2 regions of the Kitasatospora sp. NPDC049285 genome follow, and region 2 is predicted to be linked to the other one. Evidence: riboswitches for the same ligand, from Rfam matches in the RefSeq annotation. Region 2 holds a riboswitch; the other holds the start of a gene.
The links. A riboswitch is a leader RNA that binds a small molecule or an ion and turns the genes downstream of it on or off. The one in region 2 is predicted to bind glycine.
Positions count from the first base shown of each region.

Region 1: linked by a shared signal. The riboswitch ahead of gcvT (glycine cleavage system aminomethyltransferase GcvT) and the one ahead of gcvP (aminomethyl-transferring glycine dehydrogenase) in region 2 are both predicted to bind glycine.

Region 1 covers NZ_JBFAQR010000005.1:149,225-156,902, forward strand. The annotation lists gene AB0K51_RS05885 (ABC transporter permease) at 1-208, opposite strand, end outside; gene AB0K51_RS05890 (enhanced serine sensitivity protein SseB C-terminal domain-containing protein) at 746-1,594, opposite strand; gene AB0K51_RS05895 (enhanced serine sensitivity protein SseB) at 1,714-2,481, opposite strand; glycine riboswitch at 2,620-2,720, shown strand; gene gcvT (glycine cleavage system aminomethyltransferase GcvT) at 2,854-3,990, shown strand; gene gcvH (glycine cleavage system protein GcvH) at 4,092-4,466, shown strand; gene glyA (serine hydroxymethyltransferase) at 4,480-5,748, shown strand; gene AB0K51_RS05915 (L-serine ammonia-lyase) at 5,897-7,264, shown strand; gene AB0K51_RS05920 (ATP-binding protein) at 7,489-7,678, opposite strand, start outside.
Region 2 covers NZ_JBFAQR010000016.1:9,346-17,023, forward strand. The annotation lists gene AB0K51_RS13440 (ElyC/SanA/YdcF family protein) at 1-738, shown strand, start outside; gene AB0K51_RS13445 (DNA polymerase IV) at 774-2,144, shown strand; gene AB0K51_RS13450 (MFS transporter) at 2,287-3,762, opposite strand; gene AB0K51_RS13455 (PRC and DUF2382 domain-containing protein) at 3,924-5,030, opposite strand; glycine riboswitch at 5,220-5,324, shown strand; gene gcvP (aminomethyl-transferring glycine dehydrogenase) at 5,542-7,678, shown strand, end outside.

The DNA of each region.
Region 1 (7,678 bases), on a different contig from region 2:
GCGCGCTGAGCACCGGTGCGAAGACGGCCGCCAGGATCAGCAGGACCACGACGGCGCCGCCCCCGAGCGCGACCTTGTCGCGCTTCAGGCGGTCCCAGGCGATGCGCCCGGGCGATCGGCCCTCGATCTTCTTGGCAGGCTCCGGAATTGACGCGGCGTCAGGCTGCGAGCCGGCGGCCGGACCGGAGGTCTCGGTGGGTGTGGTCATGAGTCAGTTCGTTCCCCTCGCCGACGGTGGCCGGCCCACGGAGTCGCGTTTGGTGCGGAATGCAGAGCGGTTGCGGTGGTGCCGGACGCCGATGCGGCGGTGCAGAAGTGCGTGAGCAAGCAGGTCATACGGGATGAAGCCGTGTACTGCGTAATGCGGAAGTGCATGGTGCCGCCGCACGGAGGTGCGCATCGTGCGGTTCATGCTGTGGCGGCGGTGCGTTCACCTTCGTGGGGTTCGTCCTGCACTCCGCATTGCGCAGCACTCTCTGTCATGGGACGCGCCCGGCGGAAGACCCCCATCCCGAAGGATGCCTAACTGTGATCTGTCGGCATGCACATTCGTTGCGGCCGCATAACGCTCTTCACACAGGTGTTACATGTCCGTCAAGGGGCATGCTGACGTTCCCCCGCCAGTGGCGGGAAAACGCCAGGTGGTGCGGGGGGTTTCGCGCGTAGATCATGGGCTGGCAAAAAACCCCCGCCGACCTCGGTAAAGGTCGCGTCGGGGGTTTTCTGAGCGGGTGTCAGGGTATTGTCATCGGCCCGGATAGCCCGGCCACGGAGCCTGCGGCCAGGCCCCGGCGGGACCGGCCGGTGGTGGCGCTGCGTAACCAAAGCCGGTCGGGTAGGGCTGCGGGGCCGGGGCGGCTTGTCCGGCTTGCCCGGACTGCCGGTCGAAGAACGGGCGGGCGTGGGCCCACAGCCACATCGCCACCGGGTCGAACTCGTCGGCCATCATCACCGTGGACACCGCCAGCCCCTCGGGGGCGTGCGCGGCCGCCCGCTGCACCAGCGCCCGGGCCGCCTCGACGGCCGGCGCGGAGGTGTCGTACAGGTCCAGGCCGACCGCCAGGTAGGGCTCGCCGAGCACCGGCTGCACCCAGGCCCGGCGCAGCGAGCGCAGCGGCCGCACCTCGCCCGCCTGCTGCTCCAGCACGGCGAAGAACTGCGGCGCCTGCACGGACGGTTCGGAGATCCGCAGCGGCCCGGCGGGCAGCCGGTCCAGGCCGACCGCGATCCGCCGCAGGTCGGCCCAGGGCACGCCGACGCCGCCGCCGGGGCGGTGCGGGTCCAGCCAGAGTCCCCAGCGGGTGCGGTAGAGCGCGCCGGCGATCTCCAGCCCGGACACCACCTCGTGGCCGCGGCTCCAGCCGCTGGCCGCGAGCTGCCCGGGCGAGGTCACGCACGGCGCGTAGCCGTGCCCGCCGATCTCCATGTTCCCGTACTGGGCGTCCGGGCTGCCGGGGCTGCCGTGCCACAGCAGCATCCAGACCTGACCGCCGGCCAGGGCGCGCAGCAGGCCCTCGTACGCCTCCCAGCGGTCAGGCGCGACCGCTGCGAGGGCACGCTCGATCTCGCCCGGATCGCCGGCTGCTCCCGTCACGTCGTCGCCCTCTTCCGTCGTCCGCCGCCAACCGCGCTCCGGTGTGCCGGGGCAACCCTATGGGGCGGGCCCGACAGCCGTCATGCCGCCGTCCCCCGTGCGGACCCCATGATGGATGGTCAGGGTCGGACGTAGAAGGGCTGGACGCGGCCGAGCAGCCAGTCCACCACCGGGTCGGCGACCAGGTCGAGCAGCACCAGGTGGACGCCCCAGCTCGGCGGGGCGGTTCCCAGCGCCCGGCCGAGCGCCAGGTTGACCTCGGCGGGGTCGGCGGGGGCGACCGGGTCCAGCTGCACCCCGACGTACAGCAGGGTGGGCTCGCCCTCCACCCGGGCCAGGGCCCGGCGGGCGGTCAGCACGCCCGGCACGTGGGCGAGTTCGGTGGTCGCGGCGGCCAGGAAGGCGAACGGCTCCAGGTGCGGCTCGGGCTCCTTGAGCGCGACCCGGGCGCCCTCGACGACGCCCTGCGCCTCCCACTGCTCGCCGCGCGGGCCGCGGCGCAGCTCGCCGACGCCCTCCGGCGGGACCGGGATGCCCACCGGCGCCTCGGGGTTGACCGCGATGCCGATGCCCAGCGGCAGGCCGCGGGCGAACTCCCACATCGGGGCGATCGCGAACGGGAAGCCCGGGCAGTGCTGGAGGAACTGCTCCTGCGAGGAGTACACCGGGACGTAGGGCGCCCCGGCCAGTTCGAGGGTCGGCAGGTCGAGCGAGCCGCCCTGCGGGTCGGCGCCCGACGGCAGCGGGATCCACACCTGGCTGCGGGCCAGCACCTCGATCACCCGGGGCGTCGCCCCGGGGTCGCCGAGCGCGGCCGTCAACACCTGCTCCAGTTCGTTGGCCGGCCAGCCCCCGCCCTCCGGAACCTGCCCCAGCGGGAACCCCATCTCGCCCCTCCACATCCGCGGTTGCGATCAGGTTAGCGGCGCGCACGGTCCGTCCGCGGCGCGTGGCGGCGAACCCCACTCCCGCGAGGGGGCTCCGGCATGCCATGATGGCGGCGCCCAAACTTCATACCGGCCGCTCGAACCCGCGCGGGAGAGCCGGAACGACCCCTGGTCGCGACCGGCGCCGAAGGAGCAAGTCCTCCCCGGAATCTCTCAGGCCCCCCTACCGCGCGGGCGAGGCACATCTGGAAAGTGGACACGGCCGCGCCGTGCGCCCACCCACGGTGCAAGCCGCCATCCTGTTCAGGAGGCGGTGAAGCTCTCAGGTTTGACGACAGACGGGGAGATCCGCCCCAGCATGCCCGTTTCCAGATGACCGGGAGTCCTGTCGTGTCCCTCCGCCTGACCGCGCTCGACGCACTGCACCGCTCGCTCGGCGCCACCATGACCGACTTCGCGGGCTGGGACATGCCGCTGCGCTACGGCAGCGAGCGCGAGGAGCACCTCGCCGTCCGCACCAAGGCCGGTCTCTTCGACCTCTCGCACATGGGCGAGATCACCGTGTCCGGCCCGCAGGCCGGCGAGCTGCTCGACCACGCCCTGGTCGGCTTCATCTCCGCGCTCGGCGTGCTGCGCGCCCGCTACACCATGATCTGCCGCGAGGACGGCGGCATCCTGGACGACCTGATCGTCTACCGGACCGCCGAGAACGAGTACCTGGTGGTCGCCAACGCCTCCAACGCCCAGGTGGTGCTGGACGCGCTGACCGAGCGCGCCGAGGGCTTCGACGCGACCGTCCGCGACGACCGCGACGCCTACGCGCTGCTCGCCGTCCAGGGCCCGGAGGCGAACGGCATCCTCGCCTCGGTCACCGACGCCGACCTGCCCGGCCTGAAGTACTACGCCCTGCTGCCCGCCACCGTGGCCGGCAAGGACGTCTGGCTGGCCCGCACCGGCTACACCGGCGAGGACGGCTTCGAGATCTTCTGCGCCCCCGCCGACGCCGAGCACCTGTGGACCGCCCTCACCGAGGCCGGCGCCGACAAGGGCCTGATCCCGTGCGGCCTGTCCTGCCGCGACACGCTGCGCCTGGAGGCCGGCATGCCGCTGTACGGGCACGAGCTGTCCACCGAGCTGACCCCGTTCGACGCGGGCCTCGGCCGGGTGGTGCGGTTCGACAAGACCACCAACGGCGGCGCGTTCGTCGGCCGCAAGGCGCTGGAGGAGGCCGCCGCCCAGGCCGAGGCCAACCCCCCGCGCAAGCTGGTCGGCCTGGTCTCCGAGGGCAAGCGGGTGCCGCGCGCCGAGTACACCGTGGTGGACGCCGAGGGCGCCCCGATCGGCCGGATCACCTCGGGCTCGCCGTCGCCGACCCTCGGCAAGCCGATCGCCATCGCGTACGTGGACGCCGCGCACGCCGAGCCGGGCGGCACCGTCGCGGTGGACGTCCGCGGCAAGGCCGAGCCGGTCCAGGTCGTCGCGCTGCCGTTCTACAAGCGCGCCCGCTGACGTCCCGTCAGCCCCGCACACCCTTCCAGCAGACCTTTTCCCGTCCGTCCGCCCAGCGGACGGCTGCGCCCTCCCCTCACGCGATCCTGGAGAATGACGTCATGAGCAACCCCACGCACCTGCAGTACACCAAGGAGCACGAGTGGCTGACCGCCGCCGTGGACGGGGTGTCGACGGTCGGCATCACCGCGCACGCGGCCGACGCCCTCGGCGACATCGTGTACGTCCAGCTCCCCGCGGTGGGCGACACCGTGACCGCGGGTGAGACCTGTGGCGAGCTCGAGTCCACCAAGTCGGTCAGCGACCTCTTCTCCCCCGCCACCGGCGAGGTCACCGAGGTCAACCAGGCGGTCATCGACGAGCCGGCCCTGGTCAACTCGGAGCCCTTCGAGGGCGGTTGGCTGTTCAAGGTCCGAGTCGAGGCCACCGACGAGCTGCTCGACGCCGACGGCTACTCCGCCTTCACCGGCGCCTGACCGGGAGTCCCCCATGACGGTTCTCAACCAGTCCCTGCACGCGCTCGACCCGGAGATCGCCGCCGCGGTCGACGCCGAGCTGCACCGCCAGCAGACCACCCTGGAAATGATCGCCTCCGAGAACTTCGCCCCCGTGGCGGTCATGGAGGCCCAGGGCTCGGTGCTCACCAACAAGTACGCCGAGGGCTACCCGGGCCGCCGCTACTACGGCGGCTGCGAGTACGTCGACGTGGTCGAGCAGATCGCCATCGACCGGATCAAGGAGCTGTTCGGCGCCGAGCACGCCAACGTGCAGCCGCACTCCGGCGCGCAGGCGAACGCCGCGGCGATGTTCGCGCTGATCCAGCCGGGTGACACCATCCTGGGCCTGAACCTGGCCCACGGCGGTCACCTGACCCACGGCATGAAGATCAACTTCTCCGGCAAGCTCTACAACGTGGTCGCGTACCACGTGGACGAGAAGACCGGCCAGGTCGACATGGCCGAGGTCGAGCGCCTCGCCAAGGAGCACCAGCCGAAGCTGATCATCGCCGGCTGGTCCGCCTACCCCCGCCAGCTGGACTTCGCCGCCTTCCGCCGCGTGGCGGACGAGGTCGGCGCCCTGCTGATGGTCGACATGGCGCACTTCGCCGGCCTGGTCGCCGCGGGCCTGCACCCCTCCCCGGTGCCGTACGCGGACGTGGTCACCACCACCACGCACAAGACCCTGGGCGGCCCGCGCGGCGGCGTCATCCTCTCCAAGGCCGAGCACGCCAAGAAGATCAACTCCGCGGTCTTCCCCGGCCAGCAGGGCGGCCCGCTGGAGCACGTGATCGCCGCCAAGGCGGTGGCCTTCAAGGTCGCCGCCACGGAGGAGTTCAAGGAGCGCCAGCGCCGTACCCTGGAGGGCGCGAAGATCCTCGCCGAGCGCCTGCTCCAGGACGACGTGGCCGCCTCCGGCGTCTCCGTCCTCTCCGGCGGCACCGACGTGCACCTGGTCCTGGTCGACCTGCGCAACAGCGAGCTCAACGGCCAGGACGCCGAGGACCGCCTGCACGAGGTCGGCATCACGGTCAACCGCAACGCCGTCCCGAACGACCCGCGCCCGCCGATGGTCACCTCCGGCCTGCGGATCGGCACCCCGGCGCTGGCCACCCGCGGCTTCGACGCCGAGGACTTCCGCGAGGTCGCGGACGTCATCGCCGAGGCGCTGCTGCCGGGCTTCGACGAGGCCAAGGCCGAGGCGCTGAAGGCCCGGGTCACCGCCCTGGCCGCCAAGCACCCGCTCTACCCCGAGCTGTAACCCGTCCGACCGGCCGCCCCAACCCGGCGGCCACCGGACAAACCGGGGCACCGCGCACACTGGACAGTGCGCGCGGTGCCCCGTTCCGTGCCCCGCCCTCCGTCCACGAGACGGACCACTCCACGAGACCAGACAAGGACGTCACCCCGTGGCCATCAGCGTCTTCGACCTCTTCTCCGTAGGCATCGGACCGTCCTCCTCGCACACCGTCGGCCCGATGCGGGCCGCCCGGATGTTCGCCCGTCGCCTCAACACGGAGGGCCTGCTCGACGACGTCGCCTCGCTGCGCGCCGAGCTGTACGGCTCGCTCGGCGCCACCGGACACGGCCACGGCACCCCCAAGGCGGTCCTGCTCGGCCTGGAGAACCACTCCCCGCGCACGGTCGACGTCGACCAGGCCGACCTCGACGTCGAGCGGATCCGCGCCACCAAGCGGATCAACCTGCTCGGCCGCCGCGAGCTCCCCTTCGACCCGGACTCCGACCTGGTCCTGCACCGCCGCAAGGCCCTGCCGTACCACGCCAACGGCATGACGCTGTGGGCCTACGACGCCTCCGGCGAGGTGCTGCTGGAGAAGACCTACTACTCGGTCGGCGGCGGCTTCGTGGTCGACGAGGACGCCATCGGCGAGGCCCGGGTCAAGCCCGACGACACCGTGCTGCGCTACCCGTTCCGCACCGGCGAGGAGCTGCTGCGCCTCACCCGGGAGACCGGGCTGTCCATCTCCGGCCTGATGCTGGAGAACGAGAAGGCCTGGCGCAGCGAGGCGGAGATCCGGGCCGGCCTGCTGGAGATCTGGGCCGTCATGAAGGAGTGCGTCGCCGCGGGCATGTCCCGCGAGGGCATCCTCCCCGGCGGCCTCAAGGTCCGCCGCCGCGCCGCCGCCGGAGCCCGCGCCCTGCGCGCCGAGGGCATCGGCCCGGCCAACGCCATGGAGTGGGTCACCCTCTACGCGATGGCCGTCAACGAGGAGAACGCCTCCGGCCGCCGCGTGGTCACCGCCCCCACCAACGGCGCCGCCGGGATCATCCCCGCCGTCCTGCACTACTTCATCAACTTCATCCCCGGCGCCGACGACGAGGGCATCGTCCGCTTCCTGCTCGCCGCCGGCGCGATCGGCATGCTCTTCAAAGAGAACGCCTCCATCTCCGGCGCCGAGGTCGGCTGCCAGGGCGAGGTCGGCTCCGCCTGCTCGATGGCCGCGGGCGGCCTCGCCGAGGTCCTCGGCGGCTCCCCCGAGCAGGTCGAGAACGCCGCCGAGATCGGCATCGAGCACAACCTCGGCCTCACCTGCGACCCGGTCGGCGGCCTGGTCCAGATCCCCTGCATCGAGCGCAACGGCATGGCCTCCGTCAAGGCCGTGACCGCCGCGAGGATGGCCCTCAGGGGTGACGGCCGGCACCACGTCTCCCTTGACAAGGCGATCAAGACGATGAAGGAGACCGGCGCCGACATGAAGATCAAGTACAAGGAGACCTCGCGCGGCGGCCTGGCCGTCAACGTCATCGAGTGCTAACGCTCCCCATCGCGCCGTTGAAGTGAAGGTGAAGTGAAGCACACGCCTTGGGATCGATTTTGTTTGGCACCCAAGGGCATGCGATAGTCGACAAGTCGGGCGGATCGACCTGACAACTTCCACCGCGTGGCACGCACCCCCTTGGCCGCCCGGTGACGCGCAGGGGCCCCGGGACCGCGAACACCGCGGACAGGGGCCCCGCATCGTTTTCCGGGGTGGGGCGGTCAGGCGAGGGTGGCGGCGACGCGGTCGCGGTCGCGGACCTTCATCTCGAACCAGACGCCCTTGCCGCGCGGCAGGAGATCGGCGCCCCAGCGGTCGGCGAGGGCGTCGACGAGGCGCAGGCCGTGGCCGTTCTGGTAGCCGGTCTCGGGGGCGAGGATGAGGCAGGGCAGGGAGCGGGAGGAGTCGCGG
Region 2 (7,678 bases):
CTGGGGCGGCGCTGCCGCGCGCTGGTCCGCCGGCTGGGCCGGAGCGGGCGGGCGTTGGCGGCGTGGCGGCCGCCGGGCTGGGGGAGCAGGCGCGGTCAGCGGCGGTGGTTCCAGGCGCTGGTGCTGTGCGCGGTGCTGGCGCTGGCGCCGAGTGCCTGGCTGTGGGCGTCGCAGTCCTCGCGGGTGGGCACGGTGGACAGCGCGCCCGAGGCGCCGGTGGCGGTGGTGTTCGGCGCCGGGCTGTTCGACGGCAAGCCCTCGCCGTACCTGGCGCACCGGCTCGACGCGGCGCTGGAGCTGTACCGGCGGCACAAGGTGCGGGCGATCCTGGTGACCGGCGACAACGGCACGGTGGCGTACGACGAGACCGACGCGATGCGCGGCTACCTGATCGAGCGCGGGGTGCCCGGGGTGCGGGTGGTCGGCGACTACGCGGGCTTCGACACCTGGGACTCCTGCGCCCGGGCGCGCCGGATCTTCGGGGTGGAGAAGGCGGTGCTGGTCAGTCAGACCTTCCACGTGCGGCGGGCGTTGGCGCTGTGCCGGGCGGCCGGGATCGACGCGTACGCGGTGGGCGTGGAGGAGTGGCACGACGCCACCTGGTGGTACGGCGGGCTGCGGGAGGTGCCGGGTGCGGGGAAGGCGCTGCTGAACGCGCTGTTCCAGCCGGATCCGTACTTCCTGGGCCCGCGGGAGGACGGCGTGGCCAGGGCGTTGAGCGATTCCGACCGCGGCTGACGGCGATTGTCGGTGGCACGCGGGATGATCGGCGCGTGCGCAGCGTGCCGAGCGTGATCCACCTCGACATGGACGCCTTCTTCGCGGCGGTGGAGCAGGCGTCCAAGCCGAGCCTGCGCGGGAAGCCGGTGATCGTCGGCGGGCTGGGCGGGCGCGGGGTGGTGTCGACGGCCTCGTACGAGGCGCGGAAGTTCGGCGTCCACTCGGCGATGCCGATGGCGCAGGCCCGCCGGCTCTGCCCGAACGCGGCGTTCCTGACCGGCCGGTTCGAGGCGTACCGCGCCAACAGCGAGATCGTGATGGGCCTGCTGCGCGAGCGCTCGCCGCTGGTGGAGCCGCTCAGCCTGGACGAGGCGTTCGTCGATCTGGAGGCGGGGCCGTACGGTCCGGCGCTCGCCGACGCGACGCCCGAGGAGGGCGCGCAGCTGGTGCTGGCGCTGGCCGAGGACCTGCGGGCGGACATCGTGGAGCGTACGGGGCTGACCGCGTCGGTCGGTGCGGCGGCGTCCAAGCTGATGGCCAAGATCGCCTCGGAGCAGGCCAAGCCGGACGGGCTGGTGCTGATCGAGCCGGGCTCGGAGCGCTCGGTGCTGGCGCCGATGCCGGTGCGGGCGCTGCCGGGGATCGGTCCGGCCACCGAGCAGGCGCTGCGCCGGGCCGGGCTGACCGCGGTCGCGGACCTGGCGGAGGCCGGGTACGAGGAGCTGGTGGCGCTGCTCGGCAAGGCGCACGGCGCGGGGGTCTTCCAGATGGCGCTCGGCTGGGACGAGCGGCCGGTGGTGCCGGACCGGGACGCCAAGTCGGTGTCGGTGGAGGACACCTTCGAGGTCGACCTCGCCGACCGGGACCGCATCCTGCGCGAGATCGAGCAGTTGGCCGGCCGCTGCGTGCGCCGGCTGCGGGCGACCGGCCGCTCCGGGCGGACGGTGGTGCTGAAGGTCCGCCGCTTCGACTTCTCCACGCTGACCCGCTCGGAGACGCTGCGCGGCCCCACCGACGACGAGGAGGTGATCGCCTCGACCGCCCGCCGCCTGGCGATGCAGGTCGACGTCACCGGCGGGGTGCGGCTGCTGGGTGTCGGCGTCGCCCAGCTCGCCGACTACACGCAGGAGGACCTGTTCGCCCAGCTGGAGCGGGAGGAACGGGAGGCGGCGGCGGAGGAGCAGCCCGAGCCGGAGCCGGTGCAGCCCGAGCAGCCGCCGGCGGTGCGCCGCTGGTGGCCCGGGCAGGACGTGACGCACCGTCAGTTCGGTCCTGGGTGGGTGCAGGGCAGCGGCGTCGGCCGGGTCACCGTCCGGTTCGAGACGCCGTACTCGGCGCCCGGCCGGGTGCGCACCTTCGCGGTCGACGACGAGGAGCTGGAGCCGTCCGGGGCGCTGCCGCTGCGTGAGTCCGCGGGGGAGTGAGACGGCGACGGCCCCGCACCCGGGAGGGGTGCGGGGCCGTCGGCCGGTCCTGGGCCGCGCCGCCGATGCCCGTGGCGGCGGGCCCGGGAGCCGCTCGCGTGTGTCCAGTACGCGAGGGGGACGCCGTCAGGGCCTGTCGGGGCTAGGCGTCGGTCTTGGCGAGCGCCAGGTCGGCCGGGCGCTCGGCGGGGGTGGTGGCGGCGGAGCGGATCCGGCGGATCGCGAACGGCACGGCGCCGGCGACCAGGCACATCGCGGCGGCCACCCAGAAGGCGTGCTGGTAGGCGTTCTCGGTGGGCAGCTGCACCGGGATCGGCAGCTTCAGGGTGTCCCCGGTGAGGATCGCGGCCATCACCGCGGTGCCGACGGCGCCGCCGACGGTGCGCAGCACCGCGTTCATGCCGTTGGCGATGCCGGACTGCTCGGCCGGGACGGCGCCGTTGATGTACGCGGGCATCGCCGCGTAGGCCAGGCCCACGCCGAGGCCGAAGACCGCGGAGGAGAGGTAGATGTCGAACTCGGCGCCGTGGCGGACGGCCAGGTAGGCCATCGAGACCGCGCCCAGCAGGCCGCCGAGGACCAGCGGCAGGCGCGGGCCGCGGCGGGCGATCAGCATCGCACCGAGCGGGGCGGCCACCATCGAGCCGATCGCGGACGGCAGCAGCATGATGCCGGCGTGCAGCACGGTGGCGGTGAAGCCGTAGTGGGCGAACTTCTCCGGGGTCTGGGCGAAGTTGCTGATCACCATGAACGAGCCGTACATGCCGAAGCCGATCAGCAGGCCGGAGATGTTGGTGAAGGCGACCGCGGGGCGGGACATCATCTTCAGGTCGACCAGCGGGTGGCTGACCTTGGACTCGACCAGCAGCCAGAGCAGCGCGACCACGGCGGCGACGGCGAACAGACCGAGGGTGCGGTTGGAGGTCCAGCCCCAGTGGTTGCCCTGGCTGACCGCGATCAGCAGTGCGGACAGCCAGCCGGCCAGGGTGAGCGCGCCGAGCGGGTCGGCGCCGCCCTCCTTGTCGATCACCGGGTCGCTGGGCACCCGGACGACGACCAGCACGACGGCGAGCAGGCCGAAGACCAGGCCCATCCAGAAGATCGACTTGTAGCTCCAGTGCTCCAGCAGCAGGCCGGTGGCGACCAGGCCGAGGCCGGAGCCGACGCCCATCGAGGCGGAGATCGCGGCGACGCCGCCGGTGACCTTCTGCTTGGGCAGCTCGTCGCGGACGATGCTGATCGCCAGCGGCAGCACGCCGCCGCCCGCGCCCTGCAGCACGCGGGCGACCACGAGCCAGGTGAACGAGTGGGTGGTGACGGCGAGGCCGGAGCCGAGCACCAGGCCGGCCAGCGAGACCAGCAGCATCGGCTTGCGGCCGCGCAGGTCGCCGAAGCGGCCGAGCAGCGGGGTCAGGACCGCGGCGGACAGCAGGTTGGCGGTCATCAGCCAGGTGATGCTCGAGCCCGAGACGCCGAGCTCGCGGGCCAGGCCCGGCAGGATCGGGACGACCGCGGTCTGCACCACACTGAACGCCAGCATGGCCAGGATCAGGGCGGGCAGGACCCGGGCGCTGGTGGGCTTGTCGGCCGCGGCGGTGGGCTGTGGTGCCTCACTCACGGGGATCCTCCGGGAAGTTTTCTTCAGGATGGCGATAGTGCATGAACTGAAGTAACCATCCCGGAGATGCTTCACTGTGTCAAATATCGAATAGTGAAGCTTTGGCAAAGCGCCCGGCCCCGGCCCGCCGAAGCGGACCGGGGCCGGACCTTGACCCGCCGTCAGACCGAGCGCAGCGGCTCCGGACGGGCGTGCTCCAGACCGCCGCCGTTCAGCCCGGACAGCGGCACCGCGTTCACGCCGCCCCCGGCGGCCGCCGGCTGCTGCGGCTTCGCGTGCCACGGCTGCTGCTGCGTCCGGTGCGGGGCCGCGCCGTCCGCGCCGACCGCCGCGTCGTGCACCTCCACCTGCTCGCGGCGCAGCTCGTCGCGGACCACCTCCTCCTCGGTGTACCGCTCCACCACCAGCCGCACCCGCTCGATCGGCGCCAGGTACTTGCGCACCACCGGACGCTCCTCGCGCAGCGTGACCTCCTCGACCGCCTCGGCGATCTCCTGCTCGGTCAGCCCCGCCCGCTCCGCGTCCGACACCGGGATCCGCTCCACCCGCACCCGCTCGCGCACCACCGGCACCCGGCGCTCGACCGGCTCAGTGGTCACGTACTTGCGCAGCCGGGTGGTGCCCACCGCGTGCCACTCGGTGGTGATGTCCAGCCGCTCCTCCCGGCAGGTGATCTCCACCGGCGCGGTCGGCTCCACCGACGCGGCCCGCTCCGCACCCGGCCGCTGCTCGGAGGCGTGCCGCGGGCTGCTCTTCGCGGAGGCGTACGACGCCGAAGCCGGCGGGGCCGCGTTCACGGGGCTCGTGCCGTTCGTGCCGTTCGTGCCGTTCGTCGGAGACGGCGTGGGCGGGACGCTCGGGGCGAGCGCGCCGAAGTCCCGGTCGCCGCCGGCCGTCGGGCGCGGACGCTCCTTCGCGGCCGGCGCCGAGCCGGACTCCCCGGCGAGCGTGCCGGCGACGGTGTCCAGGCCGTAGTAGCGGTACAGCTGGAGCTCCTGGGCGGGGGAGAGGTGCTGGCCCACCCCGAAGTCCGGCGACTCCTTGATCAGCGACTTGTCGTACGGGACGCGCAGCTCGTCCCCCGCGAACTCGCTGGTGGTCAGCGGGACGAAGGCGTCCCGGCCGAAGATCCCGGTACGGACCGCCGCCCACTCCGGTTCGCCGGTGGCGTCGTCCAGGTACACCTCGTCGACAGTGCCGATCTTGTCACCGTTCCGGTCGACCGCCTTGTGTCCGATCAGGTCGCGCGGATCGATATCGGTCTGCACGCTGTCCTCCAGTCCTGCTGCTCCTTGAGGGTCCGTCAGAGGGGCGGGAGGAGGAGCTGGCCGGCCCGCCACTTCACACCAAACGGCACGTAACGGACGGTGGCATTCCGGACGCCGCCGTCCGGGGCAGATCACAGGGCCGCACCGGTGATCGGCCGGGCCCGCGCTGGTAACCTGGGCGGCGACCGCCGAGCACGCTCGGGAGAGTCCCCGGCCCCGTACGAGGGGCTGCGGGGACGCCGAAGGAGCAACCCCTCCCCGGAATCTCTCAGGCATCCGTACCGGGCGAGATCAGGTCACTCTGGAAAGCAGGGCAGGACCGTCGGCACCGATGCCGTCGGCACCCACCCTCACCGACGGTGCAAGCACGCCGCGCCCCACGGGCGGCCGTGCGAAGCTCTCAGGTACCGATGACAGAGGGGGAGGCTGACGGGTTCGTACATCCCGGGCGCCCCACGGCGCGACCGGCGTGCGTACCCCCGCCGGTCCGCGACCAGGAGGCCCGACCCCCATGAACGCCCAGCCGACGCTCCGTGAGCTTGAGCAGGCCAGCCCCTTCGAGCAGCGCCACATCGGTCCCGACGCCGACGCCCAGGAAAAGATGCTGGCCCACGTCGGGTTCGCCTCCCTGGACGAGCTGTCGGACGCCGCCGTCCCCGCCGCCATCCGCAGCCTCACCGCGCTCGGCCTGCCGGAGGGCCGCAGCGAGGCCCAGGTGCTCGCCGAACTGCGCGAGCTGGCCGGCCGCAACCAGGTCCTCACCTCGATGATCGGCCTCGGCTACTACGGCACCTTCACCCCGCCGGTCATCCTGCGCAACGTGCTGGAGAACCCGGCCTGGTACACCGCCTACACGCCGTACCAGCCGGAGATCTCGCAGGGCCGCCTGGAGGCGCTGCTCAACTTCCAGACCATGGTCGCCGACCTCACCGGCCTGGCCACCTCCGGCTCCTCGCTGCTCGACGAGGGCACCGCCGCCGCCGAGGCGATGGCCCTCGCCCGGCGCGTCACCAAGGTCAAGGGCGGTGTCTTCCTGGTCGACGCCGACACCCTGCCGCAGACCGTCGCCGTCATCGAGACCCGCGCCGAGCCGACCGGCGTCGAGGTCGTCGTCGCCGACCTGTCCGAGGGCATCCCCGCCGAGATCGCCGAGCGCGGCGTCTTCGGCGTGCTGCTGCAGTACCCGGGCGCCTCCGGCGCGGTGCGCGCGATCAAGCCGGTCATCGACCAGGCCCACGGCCTCGGCGCGATCGTCGCCGTCGCCGCCGACCTGCTCGCCCTCACCCTGCTGCGCTCGCCCGGCGAGCTCGGTGCCGACATCGCCTGCGGCACCTCGCAGCGCTTCGGCGTCCCGATGGGCTTCGGCGGCCCGCACGCCGGCTACCTCGCGGTGCGCGCCGAGTACGCCCGCAACCTGCCCGGCCGCCTGGTCGGCGTCTCCGTCGACGCCGACGGCCACCGCGCCTACCGGCTGGCCCTGCAGACCCGCGAGCAGCACATCCGCCGCGAGAAGGCCACCTCCAACATCTGCACCGCCCAGGTGCTGCTCGCGGTGATGGCCTCCATGTACGCCGTCTACCACGGCCCCGACGGCCTCGCCGCGATCGCCCGCCGCACCCACCGCTACGCCGCCGCCCTCGCGGCCGGCCTGCGCGCGGGCGGCGTGCAGCTCGCCCACGACGCGTTCTTCGACACCGTCACGGCCGTCGTGCCGGGCCGGGCGGACGCCGTGGCCGCCGCCGCGCTGGCGCAGGGCGTCAACGTGCACCGGGTCGACGCGGACCGGGTGTCGGTCTCCTGCGACGAGACCACCACCCGCGAGCACCTGGCCGCCGTGTTCGGCGCGTTCGGCATCGAGGCCGCCGTGGCCGAGGACGCCGAGGCGCTGCCCGCCGCGCTGCTGCGCGAGGACGAGTACCTCACCCACCCGGTCTTCCACAGCCACCGCTCGGAGACCGCCATGCTGCGCTACCTGCGCCGGCTCTCCGACCGCGACTACGCGCTCGACCGCGGCATGATCCCGCTTGGCTCCTGCACCATGAAGCTCAACGCGACCACCGAGATGGAGCCGGTCACCTGGCCCGAGTTCGGCCAGCTGCACCCGTTCGCCCCGGTCGAGCAGGCCGCCGGCTACCTGACCCTGATCCGCGAGCTGGAGCAGCAGCTGGTCGAGGTCACCGGCTACGACGCCGTCTCGATCCAGCCGAACGCCGGCTCGCAGGGCGAGCTCGCCGGTCTGCTCGCGGTGCGCGCCTACCACCGGGCCAACGGCGACCTCCAGCGCGACGTGTGCCTGATCCCGTCCTCCGCGCACGGCACCAACGCGGCCTCCGCGGCGATGGCCGGCATGCGGGTCGTGGTCGTCAAGACGCTCGCCGACGGCGACGTGGACGTCGAGGACCTCAAGGCCAAGATCGCGCTGCACCGCGACCAGCTGTCCGTGCTGATGGTCACCTACCCGTCCACCCACGGCGTGTTCGAGACCCAGATCACCGACATCTGCGCGCTCGTCCACGAGGCCGGCGGCCAGGTGTACGTCGACGGCGCCAACCTGAACGCGCTGGTCGGCCTCGCCAAGCCGGGCAAGTTCGGCGCGGACGTCTCGCACCTGAACCTGCACAAGACCTTCTGCATCCCGCACGGCGGCG